Regions from separate parts of the Oceanobacillus sp. M60 genome, predicted to be linked through region 4. Evidence: predicted binding sites of a transcription regulator. Region 4 holds the regulator's gene; each other region holds the start of a gene.
What was found. The regulator Rex, encoded in region 4, represses fermentation and respiration genes when NADH is low (regulators of the CRP and FNR family bind a similar motif). The targets are predictions, from matches to a motif close to TTGTGAAATATTTCACAA.
Positions count from the first base shown of each region.

Region 1: a site for Rex is predicted at 3,303-3,320, ahead of qoxA (cytochrome aa3 quinol oxidase subunit II). Genes of this name have one in related genera too.
Region 2: a site for Rex is predicted at 3,034-3,051, ahead of ACW0TQ_RS09080 (FAD:protein FMN transferase). Genes of this name have one in related genera too.
Region 3: a site for Rex is predicted at 5,623-5,640, ahead of pflB (formate C-acetyltransferase). Genes of this name have one in related genera too.

Region 1 covers NZ_JBSSNH010000006.1:35,367-43,495, forward strand. The annotation lists gene qoxC (cytochrome aa3 quinol oxidase subunit III) at 1-255, opposite strand, end outside; gene qoxB (cytochrome aa3 quinol oxidase subunit I) at 255-2,204, opposite strand; gene qoxA (cytochrome aa3 quinol oxidase subunit II) at 2,276-3,163, opposite strand; gene ACW0TQ_RS15155 (EAL domain-containing protein) at 3,666-4,880, shown strand; gene ACW0TQ_RS15160 (exonuclease SbcCD subunit D) at 4,976-6,142, shown strand; gene ACW0TQ_RS15165 (AAA family ATPase) at 6,161-8,129, shown strand, end outside.
Region 2 covers NZ_JBSSNH010000003.1:235,652-243,780, reverse strand. The annotation lists gene ACW0TQ_RS09095 (energy-coupling factor transporter ATPase) at 1-106, opposite strand, end outside; gene ACW0TQ_RS09090 (energy-coupling factor transporter ATPase) at 97-909, opposite strand; gene menA (1,4-dihydroxy-2-naphthoate polyprenyltransferase) at 932-1,870, opposite strand; gene ACW0TQ_RS09080 (FAD:protein FMN transferase) at 1,890-2,942, opposite strand; gene ACW0TQ_RS09075 (FAD-dependent oxidoreductase) at 3,290-5,164, shown strand; gene ACW0TQ_RS09070 (NusG domain II-containing protein) at 5,240-5,656, shown strand; gene ACW0TQ_RS09065 (Gx transporter family protein) at 5,712-6,266, shown strand; gene ACW0TQ_RS09060 (polyprenyl synthetase family protein) at 6,330-7,316, shown strand; gene ACW0TQ_RS09055 (Rpn family recombination-promoting nuclease/putative transposase) at 7,969-8,129, shown strand, end outside.
Region 3 covers NZ_JBSSNH010000009.1:63,897-72,025, reverse strand. The annotation lists gene ACW0TQ_RS19960 (GTP pyrophosphokinase) at 1-387, opposite strand, end outside; T-box leader at 536-742, shown strand; gene proC (pyrroline-5-carboxylate reductase) at 833-1,651, shown strand; gene ACW0TQ_RS19950 (TIGR04104 family putative zinc finger protein) at 1,692-1,979, shown strand; tRNA gene ACW0TQ_RS19945 (tRNA-Arg) at 2,099-2,171, shown strand; gene pflA (pyruvate formate-lyase-activating protein) at 2,504-3,244, opposite strand; gene pflB (formate C-acetyltransferase) at 3,343-5,598, opposite strand; gene ACW0TQ_RS19930 (DMT family transporter) at 6,245-7,162, shown strand; gene ACW0TQ_RS19925 (ImmA/IrrE family metallo-endopeptidase) at 7,263-7,730, opposite strand; gene ACW0TQ_RS19920 (helix-turn-helix domain-containing protein) at 7,837-8,129, opposite strand, start outside.
Region 4 covers NZ_JBSSNH010000003.1:7,891-16,019, reverse strand. The annotation lists gene groL (chaperonin GroEL) at 1-1,254, opposite strand, end outside; gene groES (co-chaperone GroES) at 1,316-1,597, opposite strand; gene ACW0TQ_RS07880 (CPBP family intramembrane glutamic endopeptidase) at 1,981-2,685, shown strand; gene ACW0TQ_RS07875 (DUF4305 domain-containing protein) at 2,687-2,881, shown strand; gene ACW0TQ_RS07870 (redox-sensing transcriptional repressor Rex) at 3,000-3,635, opposite strand; gene ACW0TQ_RS07865 (ABC-F family ATP-binding cassette domain-containing protein) at 3,992-5,926, shown strand; gene ACW0TQ_RS07860 (CBS domain-containing protein) at 6,044-7,204, shown strand; gene ACW0TQ_RS07855 (FtsW/RodA/SpoVE family cell cycle protein) at 7,302-8,129, opposite strand, start outside.

The DNA.
Region 1 (8,129 bases), on a different contig from region 4:
CGCATGAACTGCTAATCCAATTGTAAAACTACTTGTCAGTAAAAGGAATGTCTCAATCAAAACCGGCGGTAATTCAAAAATCTCTGCGCCAGCCGGACCGCTGCCAACGCCACGGTCTACATAAACAAAATATGATGTAAACAGCGTGGCAAACAGCATAATTTCCGCACTTAGGAAAATCCAGAATCCCAAAATATTCATTTTATTGGTTTCGGTGCTATATTCAAGAGGCAGATTTTGAGAATCAAGTTTCATTATTTAGCACCTCCGAATTTGTTTTCTGTTTCTTCAATTTCTTCTTTATGAATATGATGTCCGTCGTCTTTTTCAAATGAACGGTAAATCAGACAGCCGATAATTCCAAGGAAGGCGATAATGACTCCAACCCATACATGGAAGACAAAGAAAAAGCCAAATACAAAGAAGAAACCTGCAAGAATAATCGACCAGCCGCTGTTATTCGGCATATGAATGTCTTTAATTTCCCCTTTAAATAAGTCATGTCCATTCTTTTTATAATCCCAGAACGCTTCTTCAGAATCCACATTTGGTGTGATAGCGAAGTTGTATTCTGGAACCGGATTATGCGTAGCCCATTCAAGAGAACGTGCATTCCAAGGATCGTCACCGACATTTCTTGGTGCATAACGGAAGCTGTAATAAACGTTATAAACAATTATTACAAACCCGACTGCTAACAGCAGCGCTCCAAAGAAGGATACCATGCTTAAAGGTCCGAAGCCGGATGCTTCTGAATAAGTGTACATTCTGCGTGCCTGTCCGTTTAACCCGGTAATATACATCGGGAAGAAGGATAAACAGAAGCCAATAACAATATTCCAGAATGCCCATTTGCCAATACGCTCATTCAGCATGAAACCGAACATTTTTGGCCAGTAATAAATGAGGCCTGCAATCATCGCAAATACCACACCAGGGATGATTACGTTATGGAAGTGAGCTACTAAGAACATCGTGTTGTGATATTGATAGTCTGCACTTGCCATTGCAAGCATGACACCAGTTACTCCGCCAATTGTAAACAGCGGAATAAATGCCACGGAATACATCATTGGGGTCGTAAATCGTATTTTACCTCGCCACATCGTCAGAAGCCAGTTGAATATCTTAATTCCCGTCGGTACGGCGATTGCCATGGTTGTAATCGAGAAGATACTGTTGGCAACAGCTCCTTGTCCCATCGTAAAGAAGTGATGGACCCATACCATAAAGGATAGCAAGGAAATAATAACCATGGACGCAACCATTGATTTATAGCCATATAAATTACGCTGTGAGAACGTAGCGATAATTTGAGAGTAAATCCCGAATGCAGGAAGTACCAGAATATATACCTCAGGATGTCCCCAGACCCAGAACAGGTTCGCCCACATCATATCCATACCGCCGTCTCCAGTTGTAAAGAAGTTGGTAAAGAATTGACGGTCTAACGTTCCCATTAATAAAGCAATGGTCAGTACAGGGAATGCAAACACAATAATAAGGTTTGTGATTAATGCAGACCAGGTAAACATCGGCATTTTCATCAATTTCATGCCAGGCGCACGCATTTTCATGATCGTAGCAATAAAGTTAATCCCTGTCATCAATGTTCCGATACCGGAAATTTGCAGTGCCCAGTTATAGTAGTTTACCCCAACATGTTCACTGAATTCTGTTCCTGCCAGCGGATAATAGTTTGTCCATCCGGCATCCGGTGAACCTCCGACAACAAAGGAAACGTTAAACAGCATTGCTCCGGCAAAATATAACCAGAAGCTGAGCGCGTTCAAGCGCGGAAAGGCAACGTCTCTTGCCCCAATTTGCAGTGGGACAACGAAGTTCATCATACCGATAATAAATGCCATTGCCATGAAGAAAATCATAACAACACCGTGTGTCGTGAAAACCTCGTTATAGTGCTGTGCGTCTAAGAAGCTGTTATCTGGAACAGCTGTCTGCAGACGCATCATCACAGCATCTGCTCCACCTCTGAAAAGCATAAGCAATGCTGAAATGATATACATAATACCAATTCGTTTGTGATCAACCGTTGTTAACCAATTATTCCAAAGATATCCCCATTTTTTGAAATAGGTAACACCAAAAACAATCGCAATACTTACAAGTCCAATCGCAACGATGGATGCATAAAGCATTGGATCATCATGGGGCGGAATAGAAAATCTATCTAAAAAATCCATTATGTCGAAACTCCTTTCTAGAGCTCAGAAATTTTCAGGCGCCTCAAATTTGAGTGCTGTTGTAAAGCTGATTAATGATGATGGTGTCCGCCATCTTCATCTGAATCAGATGGTCCATGATTATGCGGACTGTTCTCTCCCTCAGGTGCAGGTTTAAATTCCTGATGTGTACCAGTGAAAGTCATTTGTCCTAAATGTCCAGGCTCTAATAATTCTTCAAATTCTTCTTCGGTCAGCGGATCCGCAGTATTATGAATATCTTCTACCCAGGAATCGAATTCACTTGGAGGCATTGCTGTAACAGCAAATTCATTTTCTGCAAAACCTTCTCCGTTAAAGTTAGAGTTTCTTCCCATATATTCCCCAGGCTCATCTGCAACAACGTTCAGATAGTTTGTCATATCTGCCATCGCATATTTCTGTCCTGCCAATTGAGGAATCCAGAAACTTGAAATCGTTCCATGAGAATATAAACGGAATTCAACGTTTTGATTTGTTGGGATGAAAACATAATTCACTGTTTCAATGTCCTGTTCCGGATAACTGAAATGCCATTTCCAGTTAGAAGAGGATGCATAGATAACGAGCGGCTCGTCTTCAGCATAGCCTTCTGGAGGGCTCTCCACTTGATGTGTCGAAATGGTAGAAACCACGGATAAAAAGGCAACAATTAAAATTGGAACAGCGACAATAATTCCTTCTACATATTTATTACCCTCAATATGAGGCGGCTCGTAGTCAGGATCTTGTTTTGACGCTCTATATTTAAATAAAATAACTGCCAGCATTACTAAGACAACAATTACAATGAATGACATTGTAAAAATCGATATCCAAATCACAGTTGCAGTTGTATCTGCTTGAGGACCTTTTGGATCAAGTACAAGTAATGGTTCACAGCCTGCCAGAAAAGCAGCAATGCCTGTTAATAAGGCTAAGTAGGTCCACTTTAACTTCATGTTGATACCCCTTCCTTTGATGTTTAATAAGATGGATTACTATGATTAAAAGGTTGTTCACAAAATGAACACACAATTAACTTAGTATTGGTTTATAGCAGAGATAATATTAATACTGATGTAAGGAAATTACAAGAGATTGAAAAACACTTCACAAAATGTTCATGAAAACTTCTACATCTTTTTGAATTTTGTCGGTAAATGTCGAAAAAGGCTTGACAATATTAATAAATGGTAGTAATAGGGCTTTTAACATTAAATTGAAACTTCCTTTAGTGAGGGGTTTTCGACGCACAAAGGTTCCTCGATGGGGGAGTAACCGCAACCCCAGTTCCGGAGTTATACTGCGATAAACTGATTTATGCCGGTATATATCTGAAAATAAATTTAAGAAGGGCTTCTGAATAAGATTATGAGTTATTTTTTGATATTATAAGAGGAAAATGTAAATCAAATAAGTGTAAAGTGGAATATGCTATAATGAAACGAAGGGGGAGTCAGCATGGATCCATTAGATATATTGATAGATTTAGAACAATTACTTCCTTATTATAAACCGATTGTCCGGGCAGATAAGCAGCTGGTAAGCGGTTATGAAGTAATTGCTTACTACTTAGATGAAAATAATAAAGAGCAGCGTTTAGATTGGCTCTTCGATGATACCTCCATTCCAGATGAATTCCGGCTGGAGGTAAACCAGTATATCCATCAAAAAGCAATTGAGAAAAAATTACAAGAACATTTTACAGGGCACCTTACTTTATACTATGATGCAGAATTATTGGTACGTGATAATGGAGAAGTATTTATTGATTTATTGCATGAGTATCAAGAAAAAGGATTAAATCTGAATGAAATCATTCTCGAAATCAAGGATACCTGTCTGCCAATTAATACAGATCAGCTAGGTCATATCATTAAATACTTAAAGACACTGGGAGTAAAAATCAGCATTGAATTAGCTGACCCAAATGGCAGTCTGAATCAACTAGCCGTCTTGCATCCTTCCTTTATTAAAGTAGATACATCGTTTTTAAAGGATGATCTGCTCCCGCATCTGTATAAGGATGTTTATTTTGGCGTGTCGATGTTATCGAGAAAAATAGGTGCTTCTTTGTTATTTAAAGGCATCCGTTCTTATAAACAATTGAATTTTGCATGGCAAAGCGGCGGTGAATATTATCAGGGCAGCTATCTGACTTATCCGCAGCAGGATTTTATTGAGGAAGATGCATGTAAAAATAAATTAACGGAGTATTTTAGAGAATTTGTAACCTATGAACAAAAGAAAGCGAAGGCACAATTTGAATTATTAGATTCCGTTTATGCAATAATTGACCGTCTTCTTTCCCAGACAAAACAAACAAACGACGACAGCTGGCTGCTGAAGCTTGCTGAGGGCTGTGAAGATTTTGTATTTCGTATCTATGTTTGCAACAGCGTCGGCCTGCAAATCTCGGCGAACGTGGAAAAAGATATGCAGGGGAGCTGGACCTTGATTGAGGAGGGGATGCATAAAAACTGGAGCTGGCGTCCATACTTTTTCGAGAATATAATGCGGATGAATATTGAGAAAAAAGGAATTTTATCGGATTTATACACAGATATCGAGCGTTCCGAGCTGATACGAACGTACGCTTATCCGCTGTCTCAGGAACGATATATATTTTTTGATATTCCATACAGTTATTTGCTAGAAAAAGAAGGCTTACTATAAGAGAATAGTAATGAAAGGGGAATGAGTACCTTTCAAAGCTTGATTTGTCCGTTTTTTCGTCTTTGATGAATTTCCGGATAGAAGGAGGTTTTTAAATGAAATTGATTCATACAGCAGATTGGCATCTGGGTAAGCTGGTTCAAGGCATTTATATGACTGAAGACCAGGCCTGCATCCTGGATCAGTTTGTTGAAGCGGTGGAAAAAGAAAGTCCGCACGCTGTTATTATTGCAGGAGATTTATATGATCGTGCGGTACCTCCTGTAGAAGCAGTTGATTTATTAGATAAAACATTAGACCGGATTGTTAATCAATTAGGAATTCCCGTCATAGCGATTGCCGGTAACCATGACAGTCCGGGCAGACTTCATTTTGGCAGCCGCTTAATGAAGGAAAAAGGTTATCATATCATTGGCCAGCTTTCGGAAAGCATACAGCCTGTTGTTCTTTCAGATGAATTTGGGGAGGTGCATTTTCATCTTATTCCGTATGCAGATCCAAGTGTGGTCAAAGCCTTATTTCAAGAAAAAGATATTCGTAATCATCAGGATGCCAATGCTTTTCTTGTTAAGCAGATAAAGGAAAACATGGACGAGGCAGCACGCCATGTTTATGTTGGACATGCTTTTGTAACTCCTTTTGGCGAGACGGAAGAAAATACGAGTGATTCAGAACGTCCGCTGTCTATTGGCGGAGCAGAGCATGTCGATGCACATTTATTTACAGATTTTCATTACACAGCGTTAGGGCACCTCCATCAGGCACATCATGTGCTGGATGAAAAAATTCGCTACTCCGGCTCCATCCTAAAGTATTCCTTATCGGAAGAACATCATCAAAAAGGGTATTTAGTAGTTGAACTGGGTGAAGAAGGAAACGTCCAGGTTGAGAAAAAAAGGCTTATCCCCAAACGTGAAATACGTTCTATCAAAATGAAAATGGAGGATATTTATAGGGAGCCTCGAAGCGAAGATTATGTATTTGTCCAGCTGCTTGACGAGCTTCCTGTTTTATCGCCGATGGAAAAGGTACGTTCTATTTTTCCGAATGCCATGCATGTGGAGAGAGTAAGAACTACGTCAGGAGTCACGCAACAAAAAGAAAATCAGGCCCCCAAGACGAGCTTAAGTGAAATGGAATTATTTGATGCCTTTTATCAGGAAGTAACGGAAAAGGAAGCTTCCGAAGAAATGAACGAGATAATGAAGGAGTTATTTCAAGAAATTCAGGATGCAGATAACGAACGGAAAGCATCTAAATAAGAAGCAGGTGAAAAGAGAATGCAGCCTTTACAATTAACATTACATGCTTTTGGGCCCTATAAGGAAAAAGAAGTAATCGATTTTTCTAAACTGCAAGGGAACACATTATTTGTCATTTCCGGAAAAACCGGGGCAGGAAAGACGACGTTATTTGATGGGATAGCCTTTGCATTATATGGAAAAGCAAGCGGATCTGACCGGGAAGACCAGCGTATGCTTCGCAGTGATTTTGCAGATGAAAACGTACATACTTCTGCGGAGCTTATTTTTCAAATACAAGATAAAACGTATCGTATTTTCCGGCAGCTGGGTCATGTGAAAAAAGGAAATAAGAGTAAAACAGGAGATAAATGCGAATTTTACGAAGTGCGGCCAGATGGAGAATCGCCGTGCGTAGACAGACAAATGGTAAGCGAAATTGACCAAAAAATAGAAGATATTATTGGTTTGACTCCAGATCAATTTAAGCAGATTGTAATGCTTCCACAAGGGGAGTTTCGAAAACTGTTAACTTCTGATACAGAAAATAAAGAAGAAATCCTGAGACGTTTGTTCCGAACCGCGCATTATAAATATATGAATGAACTGCTCCGGGAGAAGAAAGCAAAATTAGAAAAAGAAAATCAGCGTATTCTCAACCGTATGGAGCAGCTGCGGACGCAAATATTTTCCTTAGACCTTCCAGATGACGCCGAAATCCGTGAGTTGGCAGATAGAGAGCATGTCAATACGAATCAAATTATAGAAGCTTTAGAAACAGAGCTTAAGAAAAATGAAGCAGTGTATACAGAAGAAGATGCTCATTATAAAGAAGCAACAAAGCAGCAGGAGCTCACGCAAAACCATTTGTTCCAAGTCAAACAGATCAATGAGCGTTTTTTGGAATTAGAAACCTATCAAAAGAATCTTGCCATATGGAAAGAACAAGCACAGGAAATGGAAGCTTTAAAGAAAGGTTTGTCTGCTGCTGAACAGGCGAAGCTGATTATTCCTTATGAGCAGCAAAAGGATGAAGCTTGGAAAGAACTCGAAGAAGGAAACAAACACCTGCAGCAGCTGGAAGCGCAGAAGGACACCATGGAAAAGCAAAAGCAGCAGGCAGAAGCTGATTTTAAAAAAGAACAGGAAAATGCAGGAAAGCGCGAGAAGCTTTCGATTGAAGTAAACCGCTTAGAACAATTTCTTCCTGTTGTTAAAGAATTAGAAGGGAAAAAGCAGGAGATTCAAAAGCTTGCGGCACAATTAAAGCAAGGGAATGAACAGCTGGAAAAATTAAAAGCGCTACGTGAAACAAAAAGTAAACAAATAGATCGTTTAGAGCAGGAAGAACAGGTACTAGATAAAGAGGCAGACAAGCTGGACACCGTAAAAGAAGCGTTAAGAATACTGCGTGAACAAGCAATGCTGATGAAAAAATATAAAGAAAAAACGGCACAGGTGCAAAAAAGTGAGACAGAGGTTAAACGTACAGAGGATGTTTATCTGCAGGAAAAAGAGGCTTACAATCGGCTTGAGCAGGCTTGGTTTGCTAATCAGGCGCATGTATTGGCTGTTCACCTGCATGATGGAGAAGCCTGTCCCGTCTGCGGAAGCTTAGAACATCCGTCACCAGCAGCAACGAAGGAAGCGGAAGTCAGTAAGGAAGAGCTGGAACAAGCGAAAAAGCTGATGGAGAAGAAGGAAACAGACTGGCGGGAGCAAACAGCCAACCTGAAAGCGTATCAATCAGAAAGAAAAGGATTGGAAGAGGAACTCGCACAGCATGAATTCGTATTTACTGACCCGGAACAGAGCTATCAGGACATCGTTGAAAGAGGAAAAAAGAAAAAAGCGGAAGAGGATCGCCTCAAGCAATCTAAAATCCGTTTATCAGATTGTAAAAAAGAATTAGCACGGGAGCGTCAGGAACAAAAGCAAAGAGAAGTGGAATGGAATGAAAAGACCAATCAGGCCAGCCGGCTGCAATCGGATTATCACAGTAAAGAGG
Region 2 (8,129 bases), 230 kb from region 4:
TAAAGGAGCCTGACTTTATCGTTGTACTAATTGACTTTAATATCTCCGGGCTGCGAATCGGACCTGCTTGATAATCTGCGGTTACTTCCTGTAAATTTATCTGCATAGCCATCGCATCATTTCCTGCTCTGTCATATATTGGTCAGGTACGGCACTGCCCCGTTCTTTTAATTTTCTTCTCAATGCTTCTATAAAAGGAACATCCAGCCAATCCTCTCTTTGAAAGATCTGGGCAGGTCTGTCTATTTCCTTCACTCTGCCTTTCTTTAAAACCAGCATTCTATCCGCGGCTTCCGCTTCATTCATATCATGGGTTATCGAAATAATGGTCAGCTGCTGCTGTTTTCGCAAATCATGTAAAAAACGCATGAATTCCTGTCTGCTTTTAGGGTCAAGCATCACCATGGCCTCGTCTAATACAATAATGGCAGGCTGTAACGCTAAAAGTCCGGCAATAGCGACGCGCTGCTTCTGTCCTCCAGATAAACGGGAAGGGTCATGATCTGCATAGCGGCTCATTCCAACCATTTCCAACGCACGATTTACCCGCTGCTTCATTTCATGATAAGGCATGTTCTGATTTTCCAAGGCGAATGCCACGTCGTCTTTTACGGTTGTTCCAATAAATTGGTTTTCCGGGTTTTGAAATACTAATCCGATATGACTGCGAAGCTCCCACTTGGATTCCTCTGTCAGCTCGATTCCATTAATATAAATGCTTCCTGAGGAGGGCGCGCGCAGACCAACCAGCAAACTGGCTAAGGTTGATTTTCCCGAACCATTATGCCCGACAACAGCCAGCCACTCTCCTTGTTCTGCGGTAAAGGAAAGGTCTGCTATCGTTTCCTCCTGCTTTTGCAGATTATAATGAAAAAAGACATTTTCTACGTTGACACAAGGCGTTGACATTTCTCCACCCCTCTCTCTAAGATTACAAAATGACGGATACAAGCAAGGTAATCGCCATCGTTCCATTTACGAGCATCATATTTTTCAAAGATAACGGAAAAGTTTCCAGCTTACTCTGCTTTTGTCTAAACCGTCTGATGCTTTTCGTGATTGGAATCAGCACCAGGCATACAAGCAAGGCATAGACAGGCAGCACCTGAAGCAGCACAGCAGTTACAATCGCTGCAAATGTGAGTACATAAAGCAGATGGAATAATAACAAAGCATGCTTTCTGCCGATATAATAAGGCAGGGTAAAACGCTTATTGGCAATATCCTCTTCCAGATCACAGATATTATTTGCCAGCATGATATTCGCAATGGTCAGTATACAGGGGAGCGAGACCAGGAAAATCTCCAGCAGCAGCAGGACATCCATTTCAAAGGTAATCATGCGTCCGGTCCAGCCTAAATGGGCTATTCCCTGATTAGCGGCATTGACATAGATAGCTAGAAACGTAATGCCAAATCCCATCGTCACACCGGAAAACACCTCTCCAAGCGGCATACGGGACAACGGAATCGGTCCAAATGTATAAAAGATACCAATCGCAAAACAAAGCATGCCAATAACCAGCACAAATAAATCCGTACGAAATACCAGCCAAATCCCTAATAGTGAAGCTATCGCCAGCATGGTAATAATCGTGGCCACCACTCTCTTTTCAGGGATATTTTCCTGTCCGATAATATTGGATTGTCTGCGATAGTCATCACTTAATGCCTTCTTATAATCCATGTAATTATTGATAGCCGTTGTAGTTAAATCAAACAGCAGCATGGCACTAAAGAAAATAGCTGTGTTTAGCGGTTCAAACATATCATAACGATAGATAACAAATAATAGTCCAATTAAAAACGGAAATAAACTAGCTAACTTTGTGCGAATTTCTACCAGCTTTAAAAACGTAGACAGTGTCATCATAGCCCGCTCCCCTCACCTATTCTATTAACGTAAATTCCTCATCTGTCAGTTCAAAATTGCCGGCTAATCCATCGGTGATATAAACATTTTTGTCCTTTGTCACAAAGATGGCTTCTGCATCCTGCATCTGTTGAATAAAGTCCAATCCTTCCTCTAACCCTTTTGAATATAGCAGTGTCGAAAGTGCATCCCCGTCAATTGAATGCTCACTGATAACCGAAACACTGGCAAGCTCTCCTTCAAACGGATAGCCAGTCTGCGGATTTAATAAATGATGATAGATTTCACCCCCCACTTCTAAAAAACGTTCATAAATACCAGAAGTAACGATAGACTGATTCGAAGCAGTCAATCTGCCAACAGTTTCTCCCATTGGCAAGAATGGATTTTGAACACCAACAACCCAGGGATCACCTGATGTCTGGTTCCCCATAACATATATATTGCCTCCTAAATCAACCACAGCAGTGGTGACCCCTTCCTCCTCTAACAGTTCTATGACTTCATCAGCAATATAACCCTTCGCAATTGCTCCCAGGTCTAACCGCATACTGGATTCTGTCAGCATCACGCTTTGCTCTGCTTCATCGAGTTCTATTTTTTCATAATCAATCAACGGCAGTATGTCATCAATTTCCTCCTGCAACGGTTTTCTTGCATCATCCATCCCGATATTCCAAAGGCTGGTTAATGGACCGACAGCAATATCAAAGGAGCCCTCTGCCAATTCACTGTAATCCTTTCCTTGCTTAATCACCTGCCATACATCCTCTGACACCTCGACAGGGTCTTTTCCGGCCTGTTCATTGATTTCAGCCACTTCCGACCCAGCTTCATTGGCAGTCATTTGCTGTTCCAATACTTCAATTCGGTCAAACACCTTATCTAACGCCGACTCTTTATCCTTGTCATACACCTTTATCGTGATAACTGTTCCCAGTAAAAATTCTGTCTCACTATATGGATTGCTGATTAATGATGATGCATCGCTTGATGAATCGGCATTTTTAGAACAGCCTGCAATAATCAGCATCAGCAGCATCAGTGAGATACCAATTTGTTTCTTCATTTTCATACCTCCCTCGCCCTTGTGAATGTTAATAAACACCATAATAATTACTCTCATGTGATTTAATTCACAAATATTTACATAATTTTAATTGTGAATAATTTCACAAATATTACATGTTTATTGTATAATTTATTTCGTATCATGTCTATAAAAAACACAAACAAATCTATTATTACCAGGGATTTTGTCATGAAAATGACACACCTGATTATTTGATATTTTATTTTTAATTTGTGAACTATTTATCAAATCTATAGACTTTTTTTATGAATATGTTAGAATAAAATTGTTCAACAGTTCACAAAGTTAACATTATCTATTTTGATTACAAAGGAGTGAATACAATGGCGGAGAAAAATATTGTTATTATTGGCGCCGGCTACGCAGGGGTGCATGCAGCTAAGAAGCTGGCCAAAAAATACAAACGTGATGATTCTGTTTCTATTACTCTGATAGATCGACATTCCTATCACACCATGATGACAGAATTACATGAAGTAGCTGCACACCGGGTAGAACCATCTGCTATTCAATTTGATTTACGAAAATTATTTAACCGCACCAAAGTGAAACTCGTCACAGACAATGTTACCAACGTCGATCATGATACGAAGACCGTCACCACGGAACACGGTGAATTCGCTTATGACTACCTTATTCTCGGGATGGGCGGCGAAGCAAACGACTTTGGTACACCAGGTGTAAAAGAGAACGGCTTTACCCTCTGGTCCTGGGAAGATGCGATTCGCATCCGGCATCATTTAGAGGATGTCGTCAAACGGGCAGCATTAGAACATGACCCGGAAAAACGCCGTGCCATGCTCACCTTTACAGTTTGCGGTTCCGGCTTTACCGGTATTGAAATGATTGGAGAGCTTATCGAGTGGAAATACCGTTTAGCAAAGGAAAATAAACTGGACGAAGAAGAAATTCAGCTGTATGTAGTCGAAGCGGCCTCCTCTATTTTAAATATGCTGGACCGAAAAAGTGCAGATAAAGCAGAAAAGTATTTAAATAAAAAAGGCGTGACATTGCTTAAAAATTCACCAATCGTGGAGGTGAAAGAAGACGCCGTCGTATTTAAATCAGGTGAAACCCTTTCCACACACACATTGATTTGGACAGCCGGGGTCAAGGCAAATTCGGATACAGAAGATTACGGTATCCCGACTGCCAGAGCAGGACGTCTGAAAGTAAATGAATATATGGAAGCAGAAAACTTGGAGAACGTCTATGTTATCGGCGACTTAGCCTATTTTGAAGAAGAGGAAGGCAAGCCGACGCCGCAAATTGTCGAAGCGGCCGAACAGACAGGTGTGACAGCAGCTAAATCCATTATTGCGGAAATCGATAATGGCCAAAAAGAAGCATTTGAAGGGAAATACCATGGCACGATGGTTTCCATCGGAGCCAGATATGGTGTGGCGAATTTAATGGGGCTGCGTTTAAGCGGCTGGCTGGCTAATCTGATGAAGCACTTGGTTAACCTGTATTATTTCTTCGGGATACGAAGCGGCTATTATATGTTTCATTATATTATGCATGAATTTTTCCAAACCAAGGATAAGCGCAACATTTTCAGAGATACAATTACCAGATATGGAAATGTTTTGTGGAGCTTGCCATTGCGATTATTTGTCGGCGGTTTTTGGCTCGATGAAGCAGCCTCTAAAATTTGGGGAGAATCTGTTTGGGGTGAAGTCACCTCAGGCTCTGCAGGTATTTCTCGATTATTTCAGGGACTCGGAGAAGATTCCTGGCTGACCGGGAACAGCGTGAACATGCCATTTGAATGGCTGCAAACAACCACCAGCAGTGCAAGTGAAGCGGTAGATGGCGGTGCAGAATGGGCCACTCCTATTTTAAGTGATATGCCAGGTATTTTTGAATGGTTTATGCAGATTATGCTGCCGACACCGGAAGTAGCTATCTTTATGCAGAAGGTTATGGCTTTCATTGAGTTATTCATCGGCCTTGCTATTGTATTCGGCCTTTTCACTTGGCTTGCCAGTGCTGCAAGTGCCGGATTCCTGATGATGTTTACTTTATCCGCAATGCTCGGCTGGGATCAAATCTGGGCACTCCCTGCTTCTATCGCCTTAATGAATGGTTCCGGACGTTCCATTGGTTTAGATTACTGGGCTGTTCCATGGCTGCAAAGAACACTGGGAAGATTCTGGTATGGAAAAGAGCAGGCTATCTATAAAGATCGTGAATAAAAACATCGGGCAGCCCGGCTTTTGCCGGGGAGATGAGTCAATATTTACTGAATGAGCTATAAGGGGGGGATGGGCATGAAGGATTTCTATCATATGCTGAAACCTTGGGATGTTATTCTTGTTATCCTGTTGGTTCTTCTATCTTTTCTCCCTATTGGCATCTTTGTTTTACAGCAGTCACAATATGCTGAAGAAGATTCAGTAAACGTTGCGGTGATTACAGTAGATAATGAAATTGTAGAAGAAATCCAGCTGACAGGGAATACCGAAACCAGAGAAATTGAGATTGAGGTATCCGATCATGACAATAACATTATTGAAGTAGACAATGAACGCATTCATATCAAAAGTGCTACCTGCTCTGACCAAATCTGTGTGCGAACCGGCTATATTTCCATGCCGGGACAGACGATTGTCTGCCTGCCTCATAAGCTTGTAGTCGAGATTCAATCAGACAGCGGGGAAACAGAAGATATGATTATCAGCTCTTAAATCGATTTTGAGCAGCTTATATACACGTTCGGAAATAGATTGGGAGGGTCTGGCGATGACAAATAACCAGCGTCTTGTATACATTGCATTATTAGCTGCGCAGGCAGTCATTATCAGTTTAGTAGAAAGAGCCATCCCCTCCCCTTTTGCCATCGCTCCAGGTGCAAAAATCGGTTTAGCGAATATTATTACGTGCATGGCGTTATACACGCTCTCTACAAAAGATGCGTCTAAGGTTGTGATGATACGGATTATCCTTGCTACCCTCTTGGGAGGTACACTCTCCTCTTTTATGTATAGTGCGGCCGGCGCCATATTAAGCTTTATCGGCATGTGTGGAGTAAAAAAGCTCGGACCATCCCGAATCAGCTTGATTGGAGTCAGCGTAGCCGGCGCTATTATGCATAATATTGGACAATTAACGATTGCCAGCTGGATTGCCCAAACATGGACGGTACTTCTCTACCTCCCAGTTTTATCTTTTTTCGGGATTTTATCAGGCATTGCCATGGGTCTGGCAGCTAATTATTTATTAAATCACGTAGAAAAACTGGACTATTACCGGGACCTGCAAGAAATGAAATATACGCAACCCAATCAAGTATCATAGCTTTGGCTACAGAAAAATCCTTATGCTCGTTAAATGGAGGTTATCATGATGGCGATTCCAACTATTCCTGTTCATCCAATGTGGGAACCTTATCCCCGTTTACAATCTGATTTACAATCCGTTTTACAGGTGATTGAATCTCACCTGCAAATCCACGATAAACAAATCGAAGCTACAATTAAGGATTTGGTCTATTCAGGAGGAAAATTATTGCGTCCTGCCTATACGCTTCTATGTTCCCAGATTGGGGACGTAACACATCAGGAAAAAGAAAGGTCGATAGCCGTTGCCGCAGCACTGGAAACCTTGCATATGGCCACTCTGATCCATGATGATGTCATTGATGAAGCAGACTTCCGCCACGGAAATCCAACCATCCATACCCAGCAGGGCAATCAATTTGCCATCTATTCCGGTGATTATTTATTTTGTGTCTGCTTTACTATTTTATCTAAGTACGCGCGCACATTAGCACATCTTGAGTTTAATGCGCGCAGTATGGAAAAGATTCTCACAGGGGAACTGGATCAGCTCCATGCGCGCTACCAAAAGGGAACCAGCATCAAAGATTATTTAACGCGTATTTCCGGAAAAACCGCGCAGCTCTTTGCTGTCAGCTGCTATTCAGGAGCAGTGACCAGTCAAGCAACACGAAGGCAGACCATGCTCGCCTGGAATATGGGGCACTATATTGGCATGGCCTTTCAGATTATCGATGACATACTAGACTTTAAAGGTGATTTCAACACCATGCGAAAACCTACGCTTGCGGATATTCGTCAAGGCGTGTATACCCTGCCGCTGATTTACGCATTACGTGAACAGCCAGAGCAATTACATCCTTATTTAGATAAGAAAGCTGATTTAACAGATGAAGAATTAATGGAGATATTAGCTATTGTCGAAAAAACAAAAGGCATAGAAAAATCCAGGTGGCTTGCTCTGAAGTATACAGACAAGGCATTAAAATCCTTAAACAAACTGCCGGTCGGGGATTATAAAAAGACCTTGTATGAATTGACTGCGATGCTGTTGGAGCGGAAAATATAATGGCCTGCAATGAAACTTGCATAGTAATTTTCCAAACCGTTATCTATAATAAAATAAAAACTATAGGTGTTTTATATAATGAAAACCTTCATTTTACGGGACTTGCGAGAGTACTGATAAAATGAAGGTTTATTACAGTTTAGCTGAAAATCATCTAAAATAAGACTATATAAATTGAAGTAAGAAATTCACTTTATTTTTCTTATAAAAATCACGAAATAATGATTGAAAACAGTAACCAGCGACGGTTTTTGATGGGGCGAGTAATCGCAATGGTTTTCGGTGGGGCGAGTAACCGCAGTCCCAGTCCCGGAAGAAAAACACGGAGACTCCTGGTCGGCTAAGAACGGTCACGTCCTGTGACCAACGACCGACACTAGGACGTCCTGTCCGTCGTGGGAAAGCGCGGAGGGAAGACCCCGCAGAAAAAAAGCGAACTTCTTTTTTTCTACCCGCGGGGCATAAGTGCGACTTTGCTTCTGTCTGCGCCTGATGGCTTGCCAATCAGCAAGTCTTCTTTAAAGGAGGCTGAGCTCAAGCCCACGGAAAGCGTAGTGTTTTTCTGTAGCGGTAGCTATTAATTTCAATTTATATAGCTTTATTTGTAAATGATTGGTAAAATAAAGACAATTCAAAGAAAGGAAGTGTCCTATTGTTTACATTCCCGGTTATTTACGAAGAAGAAGCAGACTACATGAAGCATGATCGGCTGACGAAAAAGCTGATACAAGAGTTTTTTGAAGAGTTTATCGAAGCGTTTTTCCCCAATCTCCACCCTCACATTGACTTCTCCAACGTGTCCTTCCTTGAGCA
Region 3 (8,129 bases), on a different contig from region 4:
TCCGTTTGGTTTTGGATGCTTAATATAGTCTTTCGTTTCAATGACTTTGATATCCTGCTGACCTTGGATCATTTCGCTGATTTTATAAATATCGGATATAAAGGAGCAGACAATCCGGATTCCTGCAATATCCTTGATATGATTCTTGATAGATTTTTGCGTAATCGAAATGTTTTTTCGCTGGCATTTTCGTAAAATACTTTCAGGTGTTTTTATACGTGATTTTAAATGTTCAATCGGATTATAATCATGAATATGCTCAAATTCTTCTTGAAGGATGTTCAGCTTGGTATTGATTTCATCCAGTCCAAATTTATAGCTGAGCATGAAACGTGTCAGTTCTTTTCGTACAGCGGTTAACTGGTGTATCTGTTTTGATTCATCCATTGATAAAATTCCTTTCTGGCTTACATTCATGTACAATATAAGTATAGCAAAATTTGTTTTGAATAGCAGATAAAAAGACGCTGCAATCCATTCTGATGGGTGCAGTCTTGACAAAAGTATGGCAAGGCCTTATAGTACAATTCAATAAAGAAATACGGTGAACGGACCAGTAATCGATGTGTATTTACCAAAGAGAGGAAATCCGGCGGCTGTAAGATTTCTGTAAATGCCTTGATGAACCTATCCGGGAGTAGGTTAGTGTATGCTGACTGCAGTAAACTGCATTATCAATGTGAGTGGATAACTTTTATCAACAAAGGTGGTACCGCGGAATAATACTGATTTCGTCCTTTACAAGGGATGTATAATCAGTTTTTTTTATTGCTCTGAGGTATCGGTGAAATAAAATATTAAAGGAAAGAAGAAACACACAGGAGGAAACTACATGGAAAAAACAATTGCATTTTTTGGAGCAGGAAATTTAGCAGAGGCGATTATTGCAGGCATTACAAGGACTAATGTTGTTACAAAAGAACAGGTGCTGGTGACGAATCGCAGTGATAAAGCAAGGTTAGATCTGATTGCTGAAAAGTATGGAGTGACTTGCGACCTGGATAAAGAAGAAATGATCGAGAAAGCAGATATTATTATTTTAGCGATGAAGCCTAAGGATGCGAAGGATTATTTAGACTGGCTAAAAAATTATATAAAACCGCATCACATGGTTATTTCGGTGATTGCAGGGTTATCTATCGAACAGATGGAAAAAACGCTGGGAGAAGGTATTCCTGTTATTCGAACCATGCCGAATACGTCTGCATTGATCGGCCAATCAGCTACTGCTATTTCAAAGGGAACCAATGTCGAACTCGGTCAGCTTTACTTTGCTGAGGAACTATTCCAGACAGTGGGTACAACAAAAATTGTTGATGAGGAGCAGATGCATACGATTACGGCGATTGCAGGAAGCGGACCGGCATTTTTCTACTACATGGTGGAAGCAATGGAAAAAGCAGCAATTGAAGCAGGATTGGACCGGGATACGGCATTAGAGCTGCTGACCCAGACGGTGATCGGCGCAGGAAAAATGCTGGAGACATCTGGCGCAGACCCGGAACAGCTCCGTGTTAATATTACCAGCCCGGCAGGAACCACAGAGGCTGGTTTAAACCAGTTAATGGCGAATGAATTTGATAAGATAATTAAAGCATGTGTCGATGGCGCACGAAATCGGTCTATCGAGATTACGAATGCTCAGAACTAATTTTTTACACGTACTTTAAAAAAGAGAAGAGGGAAAGCAGATGCATACACCGGATTGCAGTTATTGCGGGAAAAGATGGAGTTATGGACAGACCTTTAAGCAGGTATTTAAGATTAAAATGATTTGTCCGCACTGCGGCAAAGAAAATTATTATAATGCAAGTAAAAAAGGCGGCTGGCTCCCTTTATTAGCCATTCCTATTCTGTTAGGGCTGGCCTTTCTGCTAAGGCTGTCTTCTGTAGAAATTATTCTCATGGGCTGTTTGCTGATGATTCTTCACGTCCTGTCGATTCCTTATCGGACGAGATTGCAGAGAGCCGGCAAATAAATGAAACACGATGCTTCCCAAAATAGATAAGGTTTAGTATAATACGATTGTTCGTTTATTTTTCAATGGACGGATAATGAAGCATAATTGAGCGGTTTCCACTGCTGATTATGTGCAAAGCCCCCGTAGCTCAGGGGATAGAGCATTGGTTTCCTAAACCATGTGCCGCAGGTTCGAATCCTGCCGGGGGCGTAAAAAAGTCTTGTTATACAGAGATTTGTGTCTTTCAGTTATATTATCGGAGGCCACGGTTTATACTTGAAAATTACATAAACCGACAGACGTCATTTTTCGTTTTCTTGTTTGTTTTATGACAAGATTTCTGAAAGGTGGCTTTTTTTTATATAGAGAAGACAATTATTGTTCTGCTTATTTTTCGTGAAAAAGCAAAATGAGAAACACCATTGATGTTTTTTGTTTTATAGACGGTAATAATGAATAGAGCCGCTCCTAAAAAGAAGCGGCTCCATTCTTCTCATCTATATAAAGGGCAGGATACAGCAATGGATTCCGATTCCCTATCGCTATATCACTTTCACCCGATTCAAAATATCTTCGGCGTTTTTCACCCGTTCCTCTGTCGGTGGCTCTACACCTTCCAGCGGATAGTCCAAACCAAGATTTTCCCATTTATAGACACCTAATTTATGATACGGCAGCACTTCTATTTTTTCGACATTATTTAATGTCGCAATAAAATCGGAGAGCTGCTGTAAATGTGCATCGTTATCGCTGCCACCGGGAACAAGTACATGACGGACCCAGACAGGCACTTTCTTCTCGTCTAAATAGCGGGCCATGTCGAGAATATGTTCATTGGACAGACCAGTGAGCTCTTTATGCGCTGCAGCGTTGATATGCTTTAAATCAAGTAAAACCAAATCAGTTAATTCCAGTACTTTATCTAAATTTTTTATAAAGTGAGGGGAGCGGTTAAAGCATCCGGCAGAAGTATCAATGGTTGTGTGTACTCCTAATTTTTTCAGTTCGGTGAACAATTCGAGTAAAAATTCAACCTGAAGTAAAGGCTCTCCGCCGCTGACAGTCACTCCTCCATTGGTAGATTGGAAGAATGGGAGATAGCCCTTAATATCCTTCACCAGCTCTTGTACAGACATTTTCTTTCCTGCTCCCATGTTCCATGTATCCGGATTATGACAAAATTGACAGCGTAATAAACAGCCTTGAGTAAAGATAACATAGCGTAATCCAGGCCCGTCTACGGTTCCACACGTTTCGATTGAATGAATTCTTCCTTCTTTCATGATACTTTTCCCCCTCACTTCATATGCTGAAAATAATTCAGCATCAAGCGCTCAAGTTATTTAATGAGCGCTTGATATTGACTTCTTACAGAATGGCCTTACAAGCTTTCATGGAAGGTCCGGTTAATGACATCGATTTGCTGTTCTCTTGTCAGCTTAATAAAGTTTACTGCATATCCAGAGACGCGGATGGTAAGCTGCGGGTATTCTTCCGGATGCTCCATCGCATCTAATAAAGTTTCCCGATCAAAGACATTGATGTTTAGATGATGTCCTTTTTTTGCTGCATAGCCATCGAGGATACCGGCTAAGTTTGTTTTTCTTGTTTCTTCATCTTTACCTAACGCTTTTGGCACGATGGAGAAGGTGTTCGAGATACCATCCAGTGCGTATTTATATGGCAATTTTGCAACGGAGCTTAAAGAAGCTAATGAGCCATTTTTATCACGTCCGTGTAATGGGTTTGCTCCTGGAGCAAAAGGTTCTCCTGCTTTTCGTCCATCTGGTGTATTTCCCGTTTTCTTCCCGTAAACCACATTGGAAGTAATCGTCAGGATAGACTGTGTTGGTGTAGCATCGCGATACATATGGTGTTTCTTAATTTTATTCATAAAGTCTTTTACGAGACTCACAGCAATTTCATCTGCGCGATCATCGTTATTGCCGTATTTTGGATAGTCTCCTTCTATTTCATAATCAACAACAAGTCCGTCTTCATCACGAATGGTTCTTACCTTCGCATATTTAATGGCGCTTAGGGAATCGACAATGACGGATAGTCCTGCTACACCACAAGCCATGGTCCGTAATACTTCCCGGTCATGCAACGCCATTTCCAGTCGCTCGTAGCTGTATTTATCATGCATATAATGGATAATGTTTAATGCGTTGACATATAAACCAGATAACCAGTCTAGGAGGTTATCATATTTCTCCATCACTTCGTCGTAATCAAGATACTCTGATGTGATTGGTGCATAGTTTGGAGCTACCTGCATTTTTAGATTTTCATCTACACCGCCATTGATCGCATACAGAAGTGCTTTTGCCAAGTTTGCCCGTGCACCGAAGAACTGCATTTGTTTCCCGATGCGCATTGCAGATACACAGCAGGCAATTCCATAGTCATCTCCATAGATCGGGCGCATGATATCATCGTTTTCATATTGAATCGAGCTTGATTTAATAGACATTTTTGCACAATATTTTTTATAGTTTTCCGGCAGTTTAGCAGACCAAAGTACGGTTAAGTTTGGCTCTGGCGCCGGTCCTAAGTTATCTAATGTGTGCAGAAAACGATAGGAGCTCTTTGTTACAAGTGGGCGTCCATCTTCTGCTATTCCTGCCAATGATTCTGTTACCCAAGTCGGGTCTCCGCTAAATAATTCGTTATAATCTGGTGTTCTTGCGAATTTTACGAGACGCAGCTTCATCACAAAATGATCGACAAGTTCTTGCGCTTCTTGCTCTGTCATAACCCCATTTTCAATATCTCTCTCTATATAAATATCTAAGAATGTAGAAACACGGCCAAGACTCATGGCAGCCCCGTTTTGCTCTTTAATGGCAGCTAAATAGGCTAAATAGAGCCATTGGAATGCTTCCTGTGCAGTTGTTGCAGGCTTGGAAAGGTCAAATTCATATTTTTCTCCGAGCTTTTTCAAATCCATTAAGGAACGAATCTGCTCCGAGGTTTCTTCACGGTCGCGAATCACATCGTCCGTCATTGTTCCGTTACCAATCAGCTGCAGGTCTTTTTTCTTTTCTTCAATTAAACGGTCTACTCCATACAGGGCAACGCGGCGGTAATCACCGATAATACGTCCGCGGCCGTATGCATCTGGAAGCCCGGTGATGATTCCTGCTTTTCTTGCTTTTAAGATTTCGGGTGTATAGGCATCAAAGACGCCTTGGTTATGCGTTTTCCGGTGTTCTGTAAAGGTATGGACAACGTCATCATCAACTTTGTAGCCATAGGATTCTGCGGCAGCTACAGCCATACGGATACCTCCAAAAGGCATTAGAGCACGTTTGAAAGGCGCATCTGTTTGCACGCCGATGATTTTTTCCAAGGGCTTATTTAAATAACCAGCACCGTGAGAGGTAATAGTAGATACGATTTTTGTATCTAAATCATATACACCGCCATTTTCCCGTTCTTCTCTGGTTAATTGCATGACTTGCTCCCACAGGTCTTTGGTGGCTTGAGTTGCATCAGTTAAGAAGGATTCATTTCCTTCATATAAATGATAATTCTGTAAAATAAAATCACGAACATCAATTTCTTGCTGCCAGTTGCCTTCAACGAAACCATCCCAAGGGACTCTTTTTACCATTTCATCTGCTACTTTCATAACAAAAACCCTCCTCTTAATTAATTGTGAATAAATTCACAATAACCTCTATTTTTATTATAACGGTTTCGGAAAATAAAACAAGTGAAATACTTCACAAATGAAGAAAGTTCTTAAAATGTTCAAATTTAAAGCTTGAGAAATAAGAGGATTTTATAAAATAGTAACATTCGTTCCAAGCCTTTTTTAAAGAGTAAGAAAGTATAAAATGTTGAGGATAGCCGCTCCAACGGGTTTCATGGGGGGAGTAATCTTAGGCCCCAGAAATACACTACGCTTTCCATGGGCCCCGAGCTCATCTCCTTTAAAGAAGACTTGCTGATTGGCAAGCCGACAGGCGCAGACAGAAGCATAGTCGCGCTTATGCCTATGGTAGAAAATAGAAGAACACTTTTTTCCTGCGGAGTCTTCCCACTAGGACTGCTGCGGTTACTCGCCCCGTCAAAACCGTTGCCCGCGGAAAGCGACTTCCCGAAGCGGACATCTGCTCGGCAAGAATATTAGTATTTTAAAGACCAAGTGATTTTCTTGGTTTCTCTTAATAAATACCGGGTTTTGGATAGGGGAACGGAGCAAGTGTATTGTTTTCTGCTATATATTTGCTTAAAATAAATACATTACGGTTTTTAGAAGGAAGGTTTCTTTATTGTATGTAATAATTGTTCTGGGGATCATTGCAGGAATGATGATTCCGCTGCAGACAGCAGTAAATAATCGGCTGACTGTGTTTACGAAAGCGGTGTTGCCGACATCCTTTTATTCCTTTTTATCTGGAAGTATTATTTTATTTTTCATTAATCTTATGATAGATCCTGACAAATTTACAGTATCATTCTTTGCAGATCAATCCTTTTCCTATATCTGGTTTACTGGTGGTGTGCTTGGAGTAATTTTTCTTACAGGGAATATTATTTTACTGCCCAAAATTGGTGCAGCATTAACGGTTATTGTTACCGTAACAGGACAGATGGTGATTGGTATTTTGATTGATACCTTTGGCTGGTTTGGTGCAGAGGTAAAACCGTTGCATTTTATGCATATCGTTGGTGTTCTTCTTTTAATTACCGGAATTGTCTATATGAATGCGAAAAAAAATCCCGGCGTTTCGCAGAGTCATTCCCGTCTGTGGGTATTGTTCGGGATATGTACAGGAATGATGCCGCCGCTGCAGACAGCAATCAATAGCGCCTTGCGTTATGAAGTAGACTCCTTTATTTATGCTGCTTTTATTTCATTTATTGTAGGAACCGCTGTGTTATTTATTCTGTCGATGATAGTGAATAAAGGAGTAAAGTTAACACGTATTTCTGGAGATTTTAAATTAAAGCCCTGGCATTTTGCCGGTGGTGCACTCGGCGCAGCATATATCGCATCAAATATCAGTTTAATGCCTTATCTGGGTGTTACATTAACGATGATGGCTGCTATTTTAGGGCAGATTATCATGGGACTGTTAATTGATCATTTTGGGCTGTTTAACCTTCCGAAGTATTTAATTGATCAAAGAAGGGTTATCGCTGTTATTATGATTATCAGTGGAATAATCGTACTCAATATCTTTTAAGAGGATATTTAAAAATTCTTTTTCACTGTCCTTTTTGTACATTATTTTAAGTTCGCAGACCTTGTTTCTTGCCTGTTGGAAAGGAAACAAGGTCTAATTTTTACCCTGTGAGATAGGAAGCGGTTTTTTCATACAGAGAAAAATGGTTATTATGGTACATCTCCAGCCTGTGCAGCGCAAAGGAAAATTCCACCGGAAAATGCTGCAGAATATCATAAACATTTTCGATATGAAGCTGGTCCAGCATAAATGTCGGGATACAAAAATGATATGCAAAATGGTTGGCTTGATTTTCTTGCAGGTCGACAAAAAGGGAATGCATAAAACGCTGATCTCCTTCATGGAAAAAATAATGGCATAATTCATGCCCAAAACATTGCCATATATTTTGCTGGGAAGTATTTGGAAGTACGATATAATTATCTATCCGCATACTGACAGATGCTGCATAAATAATTTCAATATTTAAAGCTTGTGCAATAGCAGAAATGGAGAGCTCTGCCGGAGTCTGGATATTCAGCTGCTTGTATAATACTTCGACAAATTTTTCTACATCTGAATAGTACATTTGATTTCCCACCTTCAATAAGAATATACGTTCGGTTTGAAGTGCTAAAAATAAGGTGCAGCAAGTACACCTGTTTTTATATTGCTTATGGAAGTATAAATCAGCATTAGTCATTTTGATTGGCGTTACCATTATTTGTTTTCTTTCTGTATAAAATATATTGTATCACATTTAAAGCTTCTTCTTTCTCATCTTCTGTCATTCGTTTCCAATTACGGAACATCAATGTATCTTGCTCCGACATCGGTTCCGGCCGGGAAGTATCCTTTGTTGAGGGAGACATAGATTTACCTAAAAGCCAATCTACGGAAACACCATATAAATTAGCCATTTTATGTAACGTGTCTGTGTCCGGATCACGATATTCTCTTTCATAACCAGATAAAGTACCATTTGAAA
Region 4 (8,129 bases):
CACAAGGGCAGTACCGCCACCAGGAACCATTCCTTCTTCTACACCTGCACGCGTAGAGTTCAGTGCATCCTCAATGCGAAGTTTACGTTCTTTCAATTCTGTTTCTGTAGCTGCACCAACTTTAACGACAGCAACACCGCCAGCTAATTTTGCCAGGCGCTCTTGTAATTTTTCTTTATCGAAATCAGAAGTTGTTTCTTCTGCTTGTGCACGGATTTGTGCCACACGGCTGGAGATTGTTTCTGGGTCTCCTGAGCCTTCTACGATTGTTGTATCATCTTTGGTTACGACAACTTTAGAAGCACGTCCTAATTGCTCAATGCTTGTTGATTTAAGATCCAGTCCAAGGTCTTCTGTAATTACTTCTGCACCAGTCAGTACAGCGATATCCTCAAGCATTGCTTTACGGCGGTCACCGAATCCTGGAGCTTTCACAGCTACCGCGTTGAATGTACCGCGTAATTTGTTTACTACTAAGGTAGCAAGTGCTTCGCCTTCAACATCTTCTGCAATCATAAGAAGCGGTTTGCCTTGTTGAACAACTTGTTCTAACACTGGCAGTACTTCCTGGATATTTCCAATTTTCTTATCTGTAATCAAGATATATGGATCTTCTAGTACAGCTTCCATTTTATCTTGGTCAGTAACCATATAAGGAGAAGAGTATCCGCGATCGAATTGCATCCCTTCTACTACTTCAAGCTCTGTGTTGAAGCCTTTTGATTCTTCAATGGTGATAACACCGTCATTGCCTACACGTTCCATTGCTTCTGCAATCAATTGACCTACTTCGCCGTCGCCTGAAGAAACAGCTGCAATTTGGGAAATTGCTTCTTTGCTTTCGATTGGCTGAGAAATGCCTTTTAATTCTTGCACTGCCAGCTCAACTGCTTTTTCGATACCGCGGCGGATTCCAACTGGATTTGCACCGGAAGTTACGTTTTTAAGTCCTTCACGAATCATTGCTTGAGCAAGTACAGTTGCTGTAGTTGTACCGTCACCTGCAACGTCATTTGTTTTAGATGCTACTTCGGATACAAGCTGCGCACCCATGTTTTCAAATGCATCTTCTAATTCGATTTCTTTTGCAATGGTTACGCCATCATTTGTAATTAATGGAGAACCGAATTTTTTATCTAAAACCACGTTGCGGCCTTTTGGTCCTAAGGTTACTTTTACTGCATCTGCTAAGGTGTCCACACCACGCAGCATTGCGCGTCGTGCGTCTTCACTAAATTTAATGTCTTTAGCCATGTTAATCTTCCTCCTTCAAATTGATTCACGGTTTCATTAAAGATTCATCGTATATTTTTGATTAGCCTACAATCGCTAAAATATCATTCTCACGAAGAATTAAGTATTCTGTACCTTCATATTTCACTTCGGTACCAGCAAATTTAGAGAAAATAATGCGGTCTCCTTCAGAAACTTCCAGTGCCACTTTTTTCCCATCTTCCACACGTCCAGATCCTACTGCAACTACTTCACCTTCTTGCGGTTTTTCCTTTGCAGAGTCTGGAAGTACGATTCCGCTTGCTGTTGTTTCTTCTTGTTCAACAAGTTTGATAACAACACGATCTCCTAATGGTTTAATCATGTAGAATTGCCTCCTTAATCCCAAATCATTTTATTTTTTATTAGCACTCTATACACTTGAGTGCTAACTCCAATTATTATAATAATTAATTCTTGGAAAAAATGCAAGCACGATGATGATGAATTTTTAGAAAAACTTGTATTCGCTTGTTCTTCAGCGAATCCTTCGTTTTTCTTATACTGCTCCATCGTGTTAGAAAAACTTGTATTCGTTTACTTTTTGAAGATAACTTCTACTTTTCACTTTCTGCTTTCTTATTTTAACCCTTGTTTATTTTCTTTTTCAATGTTTCATGCATGATTTGATGTACTTTTGATTATAATTTTCAGTAACAGTTGTGTTAGAATATATCCTATGGCGATAATAGTTGAAGGAGCGTTTTTATGACTCGAAGATATACATATGTCATTCTCACATATATCATTATGCAATTTTCTGTTTTACTTATGGCCCCGCTGATTACATCCATATTTGGTGTAAACCTTGCGCTTGCCAGTATTTATTGGTCTGTCTTTAGTTTCACTCTTGGCCTTGTTATTGTTCTCTGGCTCTTAAAGCCTGATATGCAGGTCCGGGCTCATCCAGATGCTGTCGGGATCGGCGGTATTATTGTCTGGTCTGTTCTGGGAATTATTATGGCCCTTCTTTCACAAGGGCTGGCTGCCACCATTGAAATGGAGCTATTTGGAATCGATCCCGGTTCAGAGAATACCCAAGGCATTATGAACATGGCACGGGCTGTGCCAATTTTTATTGTTCTTCCGGCAATTTTGGCGCCTATTTTAGAAGAAATCATTTTCCGGAAAATTATATTTGGTTCGCTGTATAAAAAAATGAACTTTTTCTTTGCGGCTTTAATTTCTTCTCTTATTTTTGCCGTGATTCATACAGATTTTCTGCATATACTAGTATATGCTGCGATGGGCTTTGTTTTTGCATTCCTTTATGTACAAACAAAACGAATTCTTGTACCTATCATCGTACATGCCGGGATGAACACCCTTGTCGTGCTGGCTCAGCTTTCCTTAGATCCAGAAGAAATTCAAAAACGGCTTGACCAATTACAACTCATATTCTTTGGAGGTTAACATGCATCAGCCTTATTTAATAAAAGCCATTCTTTATGTTTTATTCGGTGTTTTATTTATTTATGTCGGGGTTCTCAGCAAGGGAGAATCCGTCTGGGATACAGTTCCCCTTATATTCGCCGGATTTGCAGCTTTAACCTTCTATGCCGGCTTCCGGATGCTGCGATTCTATTTTAAAGTAAAGAATAAAAAATAAAAAACTAGCTCTTAGGCAGGAAGCTTCTTAAATTTAGAAGTTCTGTAAAGAGCTAGTTTTTTGCAATTAGAAAGCAGAAGATTGGTTAAGAAAACATTATGGAGCTTCTGTGCATATCCTACTCCTCTTCTAAGGAATAATGCTTCAAAAAGTATACAAGTGATTGCAATTCTACTGTTAAATCAATGTGATGGACACGAATATAGTTTGGAACGGTAATACGTGCCGGCGTGAAATTAAGAATACCTTTAATACCGAGCTCCACAAGGCGGTTCGCAGCGGCATCTGCTTCTTCTGCAGGTATTGTTAAAATAGCAACTTCAATTCCGCTTATTTTATCCTCTAATTCATTCACATGATACACGGGAACACCGCCAACTTCCGTGCCTACCTTGGAATCATCCGTATCAAACGCCATCGTGATACGAATATTATTGTTCTTTAAAAAGTTATAATGCAAAAATGCAGTTCCCAGGTTTCCAACACCAATTAAAGCAACATTCGTTATCTCATGCTGGTCCAGTGTACTTTTAAAGAACCCTAATAGATACTCCACATTATATCCGTATCCTTTTTTCCCAAGTGCACCAAAATAGGAAAAGTCTCTGCGGATCGTTGCAGAATCTACTTTAACAGCCTCACTTAACTCTTTGGAAGATACACGCATCTTCCCTTGCTGATATAAATTATTTAAAAATCGGTAATATAAAGGCAAACGCTTTGCTGTTGCCTGCGGGATTTTATTTTGTTCCATTTGAAACGGCCTCTCTTCAATTACTAATGTCTAGGAAAACTTACATGTTAAATTATTTCATTTTTTGTACATGGATACTGCCATAATTTTACACGTTCGCTTTCATTATGTTGTAAATAACGCATTTATTCAATAGTACACACTCTACTATATAATTTTAACAGAAATACAGCCAACATAGCGAACTTTATTATAATTTTATTGTAGCTTCTATTTGGATACGTTACACTGATAGAAGGTATTACTTTCCTTTTACAGGATGGTTCAAGAAGACAGGATAAGCAATAACATGCTCGTCACCTTATTTTCATGTGCTTTTTGAACAGCTTTTTTACGAGTCAGAAAGGATGGCAACGATGATTTTAATGCAACTAAATGGAATCTCTAAATCCTTTGGAGCAGAAGAGATTCTAGCTAATATAAAAATGGAAATAAAAGATAATGAACGGATTGCAATAGTCGGCCGCAATGGAGCCGGAAAGTCAACACTTCTCAAAATCATGGCAGGAGAAATGCCTTATGACGGCGGTGAGATCTTCCAGCCGAAAGACCTGACATTCGGCTATCTCTCACAGCATATGACGTTAGAGTCCGGAAAAACCATCTGGCAAGAGATGCTGGATGTATTTTCGCCTCTGCTTGCCATGGAGAAAAAATTACGTGAACTGGAAGCACAGATGGCAGACGCCTCCAATATGGAAGCATCTGATTATCAACAGCTGCTCGAAAGATATGATACGCTTCAAAATGAATATCAATCAAATGGCGGATATACGTATCAAGCGGAAATAAAATCTGTGCTCACCGGGTTGTCCTTTGGTGATTATGATTACGATACATTAATTACCGATTTAAGCGGCGGACAGAAAACAAGACTTGCCCTCGGTAAGCTTCTACTGCAAAAACCGCAGCTGCTTATTCTCGATGAACCGACGAACCACTTAGATATTGACACACTTACATGGCTCGAAGGCTATTTAGTAAGCTATCCAGGTGCTATCATTATTGTTTCCCATGACCGCTACTTTTTAGACAAAACTGTATCAATTGTTTATGAAATTTCCAGACATCATTCTAAAAAGTTCCACGGAACATACAGTAACTACTTAGCTCAAAAAGCGCTTGATTATGAGCAGGAGAAAAAAGAATTTGAAAAACAGCAGACAGAAATTAAACGGATGGAAGATTTTATTCAGCGTAACTTAGCACGCGCTTCTACGACGAAACGTGCCCAGAGCAGACGGAAAAAGCTTGAAAAAATAGACCGTCTTGATCACCCAGCCGGTGATGAATCCTCCGCATCAATTTCCTTCCAAGTGAACCGGCAGAGCGGAAATGATGTATTAAAAATAAAAGATTTAACCTTTCAATATCCTGATACGGATCAGCCGATTTTCAAAAACATCACGCTGCATGCTAACCGGGGCGACCGTATCGCATTGGTAGGCCCAAACGGTGTCGGCAAAACCACCTTATTAAAAAATATTGTCGGCAAGTATCTGGCAAATCAAGGTGAGATCCAGCTCGGGACGAATGTTCAAATCGGCTACTACGATCAGGAGCAGGCAAACCTTCACTCAAATAAAACTGTTCTGCAGGAGCTGTGGGATGATTATCCATTGATTAATGAGAAAGACATTCGTACAATCCTCGGGAATTTTCTATTCTCTGGCGAGGATGTCTTAAAACCTGTGTCCGCCTTAAGCGGCGGTGAGAAATCAAGGCTTGCTCTGGCAAAATTAAAAATGCAAAAAGCAAATTTGCTTATCCTTGATGAGCCGACCAACCATTTGGATATCGACAGCAAAGAAGTATTAGAAAGTGCTTTAATTGATTTTCCAGGAACTATTCTTTTTGTTTCTCATGACCGTTATTTTATTAACCGGATTGCCGATCAAGTTGCAGAAATGCAGGCAAGCAGTGTAAAAATATATCTTGGTGACTATGATTATTATTTAGAGAAAAAAGCAGAGGAAGAGGAACGAAGGCTGTTACAGCTGCAAAATCAGCAGAAGGTAACAGAAGAACCGGCAGCTTCAGCAAAAAAACGCAGCTTTCAGGAAGAAAAACAGCGTCAGCGGGAGGAACGCAAACGCAAGCGCCGTATTGAAGAGCTGGAAACAAGCATTGAACAGCAGGAAGAAACCATTGCAGCCATTGAACTGGAGATGACCAAGCCAGACGTCTTTGATGACCATAAAAAGACAATGGAACTAACCAATAAATTATCGGCTTTAAAAGAAGAGTTGGATCAGTTCATGGAGGAATGGGCAGAATTAGAAGAGAATTAAGCAATTGATATAATTTTCAGATTGTTGTATACTGAAAACAGGCAGAACCAATGCCTGTTTTTTTACTTAAATCAACATAGTAAACTATTCAATTCGATAAACGGAGGTTGTTATCCCGTGGCGATACCCATCGTTACTTTTTTAGTTTTCATTCTTGCCAGTTTGATGTACTATGCTATCAAAGAAACAATGCTGTCTCAATCAACCGCAGCAGAAGTACGTTCCCATTCCTTTCTTCGTTTCCTTCGCTTTGCCGTGATATTTATCGGCCTTTTCAGCAGTGTATGGCTTACTGCGGCTGTCACTCTTCCGCTTGGTCAGGCTTTCTTTCACTCGGTTTTACCTTTTTCACAAAATCTAAATGAGTTTATGATTCTTTTTGGCTCCAGTCTGCTTTTATTTGGCTTGTGGGTCAGCTTAGGACAACTTTTGCCTAAATGGCTGGCAAATCATCATTCTCAGTTTATTGCACAAGGATTATCTCGGCTGATTCCCCATACCTTTACGAATAAAATGAGTGAGGAAGCAACATGGTCAGATAATCATCAGGAAGCTCAAAATATTATCGAATTCAGCGGCAAGGATGTAGGTGAAATTGCAACGCATCGTACGGATTTAACCGTTCTGCAAATAGATGCAACCATGGAAGAAGTATTTGCTGCTGTGCAAGAAACCGAATTTACAAGAATACCAGTTTATGATGAAGATATTGACGAAATCGCTGGGATATTACATGTAAAAGATTTCTTTCGAAGTATGAAATCAGGTGGATCTCCTGCTTTCTTTACTCTTCATCATATTATTCGCCCTGCTGTATACATCAGAATGAATCAAGAAATGGATGAAGTTTTTAAGGATATGAGGGAAAGAGATTACAGCATCGCCATTGTTCTCGATGAATTTGGAGGAACATTTGGGTTAATTACTTTGGAAGATATTATCAGAGACATAGCGAAAGACTTGTTAGGAGAACAGAAGTCAATGGCAACAGAGTCAAAGGACATCCTGCCGCTTTCCGGTAATCGTTATCTGATTAACGGGTCGGTCAGCCTGTTTATATTAGAGGGAACACTTGGAATCACTTTTCCAATCGATACACCGCATCAGACGTTGGACAGCTTTTTATCGGAATTAATGAAACAGCAGCCTGACAATCCAAACACGATACACTATAAGCATTTATTATTTACTGTACATTCTGCAAAGGACAATCCTATTGAATCTGTGGTTGTTACAGTATATGATGAGGATTTGATGGGACAGCAATTTACCGGCTGATTTTATATAAAATAGAAAGAAGTGCTTGGATATGGTATTCCAAGCACTTCTTTCTATTTTAATTACATGTTCAAATTTTGTTCCTGATGCCATCCTTTTATTTAAATAAATAGTCATTCTGTATCGTTTCTTCCACAGCAACGCGATAAACGACCGCCATACCCAGCATGGTCGACATCACCGAACTTCCTCCGTAGCTTATCAGAAGCAAAGGAATCCCGGTAACTGGCATGATTCCTACTGTCATGCCAATGTTTTGAAAGACGTGAACAAGCATCATGCTCAAAAAACCAAAACAGAAATAAGCGCCAAATGGCGAGTGCTTATAAATATTTAAGCCGAGCGTTACCAGTTTATATAAAAGCATAAAATAAAGCAGAACAACAAAAGCGCTGCCGACAAAACCAAAGCTTTCTCCAATAACAGAGAAGATAAAATCAGTTTGGGCTTCCGGATAATTTACTTCCACGCTTCCTATTCCCTTACCAAATAATTGCCCTGACCCGAGCGCCATATGTGAGCGTTCAAAGTGATAATTAGCATCTGGTGACTGCTGTGACGGGTCAAACCATGTCATTACACGATCAATTTGATAGGGCGCTACTCCAATTGTCTCTTCCGCAAATTCCGGAAATTCAATGATAACGAATAAAGCACTGGCTATAACAGCAACTCCTACAATAATTAGAGAAAAGATGATTCTCCAATTAATCCCGGATAAAATAATCAGCATGCCGGCAATAAATAAATATACCATGGCCGTACCGAAATCCGGCTGCAGCATAATTAAAAATACCGGGATAGCTGTATACAGTAATAGCTTACCAAGAAGCTGTATATCAGTCTTTAACGTACTTACTTCAAATTTTTCTTTATGTCTGCTGATGACTGCCGATAAAAATAATATAGTTGATATCTTAACGAA